Linked DNA regions of Bradyrhizobium sp. AZCC 1610. The protein of the gene in region 1 interacts with the protein of each later gene in a pairwise test. Links are inferred from orthologs where the notes say so. Each region holds a gene or a part of one and is shown on either strand. Other genes may lie near its edges.

The links.
Region 2: the proteins of V1279_RS32660 (region 1) and dnaE interact in binary tests that used the Escherichia coli proteins (3 or more experiments, as listed by UniProt). The link is inferred for Bradyrhizobium sp. AZCC 1610 from one-to-one orthologs.

What each region holds. Positions count from the first base shown.
Region 1 is NZ_JAZHRR010000001.1:6,657,369-6,661,139, reverse strand. Bases 815-3,771 are described here. They hold V1279_RS32660 (DNA polymerase III subunit gamma/tau), read left to right. Parts: upstream 815-1,349; coding sequence 1,350-3,194; downstream 3,195-3,771. Other genes in these bases: recR (recombination mediator RecR), read left to right, coding at 3,541-3,771; V1279_RS32655 (YbaB/EbfC family nucleoid-associated protein), read left to right, coding at 3,219-3,539; V1279_RS32670 (hypothetical protein), read right to left, coding at 945-1,088; V1279_RS32675 (HIT family protein), read right to left, coding at 815-887. Also shown: nudC (NAD(+) diphosphatase), read right to left, coding at 1-457; more of V1279_RS32675, read right to left, coding at 462-814. UniProt on the Escherichia coli protein: Part of the beta sliding clamp loading complex, which hydrolyzes ATP to load the beta clamp onto primed DNA to form the DNA replication pre-initiation complex.
Region 2 is NZ_JAZHRR010000001.1:3,572,698-3,577,598, forward strand. Bases 1-4,087 are described here. They hold dnaE (DNA polymerase III subunit alpha), read right to left. Parts: upstream 3,711-4,087; coding sequence 201-3,710; downstream 1-200. In the rest of the region: V1279_RS17705 (outer membrane protein), read right to left, coding at 4,572-4,901. UniProt on the Escherichia coli protein: DNA polymerase III is a complex, multichain enzyme responsible for most of the replicative synthesis in bacteria. This DNA polymerase also exhibits 3' to 5' exonuclease activity. The alpha chain is the DNA polymerase catalytic subunit.

The DNA.
Region 1 (3,771 bases):
TGCGGGTGCCGCAATTGGCGCAATAGCCGTGGCGCTGATGCCAGGTCACCATCGATTTCGCCATGGCGATGGCGGAGAGCTGTTCCGGCGGCACCGTGCCTTGCATGGCCATGCCGCGCAGCTCGGTGACGGCGACGTCGTCGCGCGTCATCAGCTTCTCGACGGCCGCGGCCGAAATGCCCATGCCGAAAACAGGCGCGCCGTCGCGCAGGCCTAAAAAGATCGTGCCGGGATTGGCGCCGAGCTTCACCGCCTCTTCGACGCCGAGCAGCACGCGCGGTCCATCCGCCTCCTGCCTCACCAGAAGCGAGTCGCGGTAGATCACATAGGCGCCGGCGTTGCGCTGGCCCTCCAGTGCGAACAGTTTTTCGTCATTGGTGCGCAGATGCGCGGCGCGATCCAGAATGTGGGTAACGAAAGCGGGCTTCCCCAGCGGATATTTATCGAATGCGGACATCGGTTCAACCCAACCAGATCTTGCGGCGAAGCGCGTTGATGAAATTCTGTACTTCCTCGGCGTCATGCGCCAGCGGCGGCATCACGCCCCAGACCGGGCGCGGCCAGGCCGCGTCGCTGGTGCGCCGCGCGATGACGTGGACATGCAACTGCGGCACCAGGTTGCCCAGCGCCGCGACATTGAGCTTGTCGCATCTGGTGACCTCTTTCAGCGCGCGCGAGACCCGGGAGATTTCCGTCATCAACTGCGCCTGCTCGACCTCGTCGAGGTCGATGATTTCCACCGCACCCACCCGGCGCGGCACCAGCAACAGCCACGGGTAATGCGCATCCTTGATGACCAGCACCTTGCACAGCGGCAGGTCGCCGATGTCGATGGTGTCCTTTTTGAGCTGGGAATGCAGCGACCAGGCGGAGGCGTCAGAGGGCATTAGGGTCTATGATCCTCAAAGTAGGATTGCAGAGGGCGGCCCTGCAAACAACACCCGTCATGGCCGGGCAGAAGCGCGAAGCGCGTTTTTGCCCGGGATGTCCCGGGCATCCACGTCTTTTTTGCGCTGAATTGGAAGAAGCAAGACGTGGATGGCCGGGTCAAGCCCGGCCTTGACGAAACGGGGGTAGTTCCAGCGCATGGCACCCACCAACCCCGCTTGCTTTCCGACCCTTTTGGCCCCAAATAAGGACCGGGAGATTGGCGGTGGACGAGCCACTCGCCAACCGGGTCAGGTCCGGAAGGAAGCAGCCCTAACGAGGTCCGGATCGGGTCGCTCGTCAGTCTCCTACCTGTTTTTCGAGCGAATCGCGCAAGGAGAGCGGAAAAGTCCGCGCCTTGCGCCTGGTTTCGTTCCTTTCCGCAAGCCGGCCCCGAGAGACAATCAATTGCGGATCGACCGATGAGTGATGCTGGCGCTCCCCCCGACAAGTCAGACGACGCCGGCCAGAGCGGCTTCGGCCTCGGCGGCCAGGGCGAGACGGCCAAGCCCTACCGGGTGCTGGCACGAAAATATCGCCCGTCCAGTTTTGACGACCTGATCGGCCAGGAGGCGATGGTCCGCACCGTTTCGAATGCGTTCGAAACCGGCCGGATTCCGCAGGCCTGGATCCTGACCGGCGTCCGCGGTGTCGGCAAAACCACCACGGCGCGGATTCTCGCCCGCGCGCTGAACTACGAAAAGCCTGACGGGTCGGTGAAGGGGCCGACCATCCACATGCCTGACCTCGGCGTGCACTGCCAGGCGGTCATGGAAAGCCGGCACATGGACGTGCTGGAAATGGACGCGGCGTCCCATACCGGCGTCGACGACGTCCGCCAGATCAATGACAGCGTGCGCTACGCGCCGGCCAGCGCCCGCTACAAGGTCTACATCATCGACGAAGTCCACATGCTGTCGACGGCGGCCTTCAACGCCTTCCTGAAGACGCTGGAAGAGCCGCCCGAGCACGCCAAATTCGTGTTCGCCACTACCGAGATCCGCAAAGTCCCGGTCACGGTGCTGTCGCGCTGCCAGCGTTTCGACCTGCGCCGCGTCGAGGCCGACGTGCTGATGGGGCATCTTTCCAGCATCGCGAAAAAGGAAGGCGTCGAGGTCGAGCCCGAGGCGCTCGGCATCATCGCGCGCGCCGCGGAAGGCTCGGTGCGCGATTCGCTCTCCCTGTTCGATCAGGCGATTGCGCACGCGGCGGGCCTTGTCCGTGCCGACGCGGTGCGGCAGATGCTGGGCCTGGCCGACCGCACCCGGGTGATCGACCTGTTTGAGCATCTGGCGCGCGGCGATATCGCCAGCGCCTTTGGCGAATTCCGTTCGCAGTATGACGTCGGCGCCGATCCGGTCGTGGTGCTGTCCGACCTCGCCGAATTCGTCAATTTCGTCACCCGCGTGAAGATCGTGCCGGCCACCGCCGACAATGTCGCGTTCGGCGAGACCGAGCGCGTCCGTGCCCGCGAGTTCGCCGCAAAACTGTCGATGCGGGTGCTGTCGCGGATGTGGCAGATGCTGCTCAAGGGTATCACCGAGGTGCAGACCGCGACCCGGCCGGCGGCGGCCGCGGAAATGGTGCTGGTCCGCATCGCCTATGTCGCCGACCTGCCGACGCCGGACGAGGCGATCCGGATGCTCGACCAGAACGGCGGCGGATCGCAAATTGCCTCCGGCGGCGCGGCGCCGTCACGGGCTGCGCCCACCGCACCGGTATCTTCAATGTCTGCGGCTTCGCCGATGCGGACGCCTGTCTCGCCCCGCTCCGGCGCTGAAGCGTCTGCGCGGCCGCAAATGGTGGCGCCATCGGCCCAAACGGAGTCCGCGCCCGTCCTGCGGATCACCACTTTTCCGCAACTGGTCGCGCTGGCCGGCGAGAAACGCGATATCCTGACCAAGACGGCGCTGGAATCCGATATGCGCCTCGTTCGCTTCGAGGACGGGCGGCTGGAGGTGGCGCTGGAGCGCCATGCGGCGCGCGGGCTGGTCAACGACCTCTCCCGCAAGCTGGAATTATGGACCGGGCGGCGCTGGACCGTGGTCATCTCCAACGAGGCCGGCCAGCCGACGCTGCGATCGCAGAACGAACAGGCGAGGAACGAGCACGCGCGCGCCGCGGAAGCCGATCCGCGCGTCCAGGAGGTGCTGGCGCGGTTTCCAGGCGCCAAGGTGGTCGAGGTGCGCCGGCTTGCCGCCGAGCCGCCGGAATCCAGTATTATCGCTGAAGACTTGAACGAGATTTCCGACGGCGACGACGACTGATCGGACTCTCGAGAGGACGGATAAATGGCTGATTTTCTCGGCATGATGAAGCAGGCGGCGGAGCTGCAATCCAAGATGCAGGCGATGCAGGAAGAGCTCGGCAATCTCGAGGTCGAGGGCATTTCCGGCGGCGGGCTGGTTGCCGTACGCATGACTGCGAAGATGGAAGTGAAGGGCGTGAAGATCGACCAGTCGCTGATGAAGGCCGAGGAGCGTGAAGTGCTCGAGGATCTGCTGGTGACCGCGCATAACGATGCGCGGCGCAAGGCGGAAACCACGGCGATGGAAAAGATGCAGGCGCTGACCGGCGGGCTCGGCCTGCCGCCCGGGCTTGGCCTCACCTGAAATGGCAGCAAGCGTTGCCGGCCCCGAAATCGAACGTCTGATCCAGCTCCTGGCGCGCCTGCCGGGGCTGGGGCCGCGCTCGGCGCGGCGCGCGGCGCTGCACCTGATCAAGAAGCGCGAGGCGCTGATGACGCCGCTCGCCGGCGCGCTCCAGGTCGCGATCGACAAGATTCAGGTCTGCAAGACCTGCGGCAATATCGACACGCAAAATCCCTGCACGGTATGCACCGAC
Region 2 (4,901 bases), 3.1 Mb from region 1 along the record:
TGACCCTGATTCGCCATAGCGGCTATGGTTGCGCGGCGAAGCTTCGCTGAAGCTGGATAGTTAAGCTCTCAATCTCGAGCCGCTGTAAAAGGCGCGAGACTCCCGCGTAAAATTCACGGCTAGAAGCGACGGATTCTCGCCAGGTTCGTGAAGATACTGGCAACCTCAAGTATCATGATAGCGCCATGTGGAGGGGTTGCCTACAGCGTCTGCACATCCACCACGCCCGCCACCGCCTTGATCGCACCTGCGATCTGCGGCGAGACCTTGAAGCGCCCCGGCAGCTTCATCTCCACCTCGGTCTGGAGGTCGAGCATGATGACGAGCGAGACGTCGCCATCGGCGCCGCCCGATGGCCCGGGCGCAGGCTTGGCCGGCAGGCCCTTTGCCGAACCGTTTGGCGCGGCAGCTTCCGGCATGTTGAGCCGTCGCGCGATGGAATCCAGCGGCTTGGTGTCGCGAACGAAAATCCGCAGGCCTTTTTGGGTCTTGGCCGCGGCGTCATCCAGCGGCTCGGCATGCAGCACCCGGGCGCGCACGTCCTCGCCCTGCAGTTCGGCGCCGAGCTGCAGCAACACCGCAGCCCCCGGCTCCAGCACGTCGCGGTATTGCGCGAGGCCTTCGGAAAACAGCACGGCCTCGAAATGCCCAGTTGGGTCTGACAGTCCCATGATGCCCATCTTGTTGCCGGTCTTGGTGCGCCGCTCCATCCGCGACACCACAGTGGCCGCGACCTTGCCCGCGGTCGCGCCGGTCTTCACCGCGCGCGAGAATTCCGCCCAGGTCTGCACCCGCAGCCGCTTCAACACCGTGGCGTAATCGTCGAGCGGGTGGCCGGACAGGAAGAAGCCGACGGCGTCGTATTCACGGCGGAGCTTTTCGGCCGGCAGCCACGGCTCGATTTGCGGCAGCATGATAGTCGGCGCGTCGGCAGCGTTGCCGAACATGTCGTTCTGACCGATCGTTGCCGCCTCGTGGCTGCGCTGGCAGGCGGCGAGAATAGCATCAGCGCCGGCAAAGACGCGGGCGCGGTTGGATTCGAGCGTGTCGAATGCGCCGGCGGCAGCTAAGCTTTCGATCACGCGCTTGTTGATGGCGCGCGGATTGACCCGTGCCGCGAAGTCCGCGAGCGAGGTGAAGACGCCCTTGCGCCGCTCCTCGACGATTAACTCCACCGCCTGGGGGCCGACACCCTTCAGCGCGGCGAGCGCATAGTAGATGGTGTTCTCGCCAACCTCGAAGGTCGCGCCCGAACGGTTGAGATTCGGCGCCTCGACCTTGATGCCGAGCCGCTGCGCCTCGGCGCGAAATTCCGAGAGCTTGTCGGTGTTGTTGAGTTCGAGCGTCATCGACGCCGCCAGAAACTCCACCGGGTAATGCGCCTTCATGTAGGCGGTGTGGTAGGACACCAGCGCATAGGCCGCCGCGTGGCTCTTGTTGAAGCCGTAGTCGGCGAACTTGGCGAGCAGCTCGAAGATCGTATCGGCCTGCCCCTTCGGCACGCCGTTGTTGACCGCGCCGGCGACGAAGATCGCGCGCTGCTTTTCCATCTCGGCGCGGATCTTCTTGCCCATCGCGCGGCGCAGCAGGTCGGCGTCGCCGAGCGAATAGCCGGCCATCACCTGTGCGATCTGCATCACCTGTTCCTGGTAGATGATGACGCCGAACGTCTCCTTCAGGATCGGCTCCAGGATCGGATGCAGATATTCCGGCTCCTCGTCGCCGTGCTTGCGCGCGCAATAGGTCGGGATGTTGGCCATCGGACCCGGGCGATAGAGCGCCACCAGCGCGATGATGTCCTCGAAGCGGTCGGGCCGCATATCGATCAGCGCGCGCCGCATGCCCTGGCTTTCCACCTGGAACACGCCGACCACGTCGCCCCGCGCCAGCATCTGGTAACTCGGGGCATCGTCGATCGGCAGCGTCGGCAGATCGACGTGGATGTTGCGCTGCCTGAGCAGCTTCACCGCGACATCGAGCACGGTCAGCGTCTTCAGGCCGAGGAAGTCGAACTTAACGAGCCCCGCCGGCTCGACCCACTTCATGTTGAACTGGGTCACCGGCATGTCGGATTTGGGATCGCGGTAGAGCGGCACCAGTTCGCTCAAGGGCCGGTCCCCGATCACGATGCCGGCGGCATGGGTCGAGGCGTGGCGCGTCAGCCCTTCGAGGCGCTGGGCGATGTCGAAGGCGCGCGCCACCACCGGGTCCTCGTCGCGGAACGCCTGCAGCTTCGGTTCGCTCTCGATCGCCTGCGCCAGCGTCACCGGCGCGGCAGGATTTTGCGGTACCAGTTTTGTTAATTTATCGACCTGGCCGTAGGGCATCTGCAGCACGCGGCCGACGTCGCGCAGCACGCCTCGCGCCTGCAGCGTTCCGAAGGTGATGATCTGCGCGACCTGATCGCGGCCGTAGCGCTGCTGCACATAGTCGATCACCTCGCCGCGGCGGTCCTGGCAGAAGTCGATGTCGAAGTCCGGCATCGACACGCGTTCGGGATTGAGGAAGCGCTCGAACAGCAGGCCAAAGCGGATCGGATCGAGATCGGTGATGGTCAGCGAATAGGCGACCAGCGAACCGGCGCCGGAGCCGCGGCCGGGGCCGACCGGAATGTCGTGGGCCTTGGCCCATTTGATGAAGTCCGACACGATCAGGAAGTAGCCCGCATAGTTCATGCGGTTGATCACGTCGATCTCGAAGGCGAGACGCTTTTGGTACTCCTCTTCCGTGGTGCCGGGCGACAGGCCGTGAACCTGCAGGCGCCTTGCGAGCCCCTCCTCGGCCTGGCGCTTCAGCTCCGCGGCCTCCTCAGCTACCGCATCGGAGCCTGAGCCGGCGCCGACCGTGAAGCGCGGCAGGATAGGCTTTCGCGTCTTCGGGCGAAACGAGCAGCGCTCCGCGATCTCGATCGTCGAGGCCAGCGCTTCCGGAATATCGGCGAACAGCACCGCCATCTCGGCGCGGGTCTTGAAGCGATGATCGGGCGTGAGCTGGTCGCGGTCGGTCTCGGCGATCAGCTTGCCACCGGCGATGCACAACAGCGCGTCGTGGGCCTCGTAATCGTCATTCGATGCGAAATATGGCTCGTTGGTCGCGACCAACGGCAATCCCTTGGCATAGGCGAGATCGATCAGGCCGGATTCGGCGCGGCGCTCCTTGTCGATGCCGTGGCGCTGCAATTCGACATAGAGGCGATCGCCGAACAGGCTCGCCAGCCGGTCGCAACGGGCTGTCGCGAGGGCGGTGTGATCGGCATGCAGCGCCAGCGAGATCGGGCCGTCGGGACCGCCGGTCAGCGCGATCAAATCCTCGGCATCGCCTTCCAGCCATTCGAGCTTGATGTGCGGGGATTGATGGACCGGCGTTTCCAGAAACGCCCGCGAGTTCAGCCGCATCAGGCTGCGGTAACCGCGCTCCCGCGCCGCCAGCAATACGATTCGCGACGGCGCCGAGGCCAGCGCGTTGCGCGCGTTCGGGTCCTGGTCGCCGAAATCGACGGCGAGTTCGCAGCCAATGATCGGCTGGATGCCGTAGCCGGCCATCTTGTCGGAGAATTCCAGCGCCCCGAACATGTTGTCGGTGTCGGTCAGCGCCAGGGCCGGCTGACGGTCGGCCTTCGCCAGCTCGCCGAGCTTGGCGATCTTGATCGAGCCCTTCAGCAGCGAATAGGCCGAATGAACGTGAAGATGAACGAATCCGGCACTGGACATGGTCGCTTAACGGGCTCTTATCATGGTGGGGAGCGATCATCGGCCGCTGATGCGCACCGACTCGCCACCGCAATGGTGATGCCTTGACCTGCCTAAGTCCACGCGGAACGCAGCTTCCGCGCCCGCCATCCGGCTTTTCCCCAGCCCGTCCGCAAGTCGGCCTGGATCAGGTTTTCGCCCGGCCTCAAAGCTGCGGAATCACCTGCGCCCAGACCGCGATCATCCCGACAAACAGCGCAATCGAGGCCAGCGCCGCCGCTTCTTCCACGAACATCCGCAACATCGTCCGACTCCCTACGATATGAGAACATATGAGGAACATTGTTCCTTTTTTGTTCCAGGAGTCAAGGGGCGGTAGTGGGTGGGTTTGAAGAATGACCCCTGTGGTTAATTCCTGACCGGTCTCACGGTTGCCGGACGACGAACCCAGCTTGAAGTTCGCTCCACTGCTCCAGCATCGCGATGGCGAGCAGGTGGGGGGTCGCTAGGGCGTTTCGGGTGGCTTGTCCTGCTGACTTTCGGTCTGTGGACGTTCAATAAGTTCGTAGGAGGGAACGTGGGTGGCCTCCAACCACGATTCCAGCGCAGCGCCGCAGACTGCGCAGACCGCGTCACCCGTTTGCGGTACCAAGAACTTTTCTTCAGTGCGTCTGTACTCGGCGCCGCAATTGCATTGAACAATTGTCGCCATCCTCGAAATATGCGCCCGGAACGGCCCGTTTTCCAGCCCCGGAACTCCGCCATAATCAAACTGACCCACTGCGCAGGACAGCTTTCGCGGATAATTCGCGAGCCCCCGCCACAACAAAAAAGCCCCGGGCAGCGCCCGGGGCTTCGATGATTCGCGAGAATCGCGAACGATCAGTACCGCGCGACGCCCGGGCCGCCGAACTTGTAGTTCAGACGGGCGGTGACGAGATCGACGTCCTGACTGATGCGATCGTTGCCGATGAACACGCCACCCGGCGTGGTGAAGGCGTAGGTACGGTCCTGCATGAACAGGTGATTGTACTCGACGCCAACCGACCAGTTCGGGGCGAAGGCGTATTCGAGGCCGACACCCACCGTGGCACCCCAGCGGGTGTCGTCTTCGGTCGAAGCAAACAGCGCGTTGGTGGGAACATCGAACCTGCGATACTCGTTCGAGGTCACAGCCGCACCGCCCTTGACGTAGAACAGAACGTTGTTGGC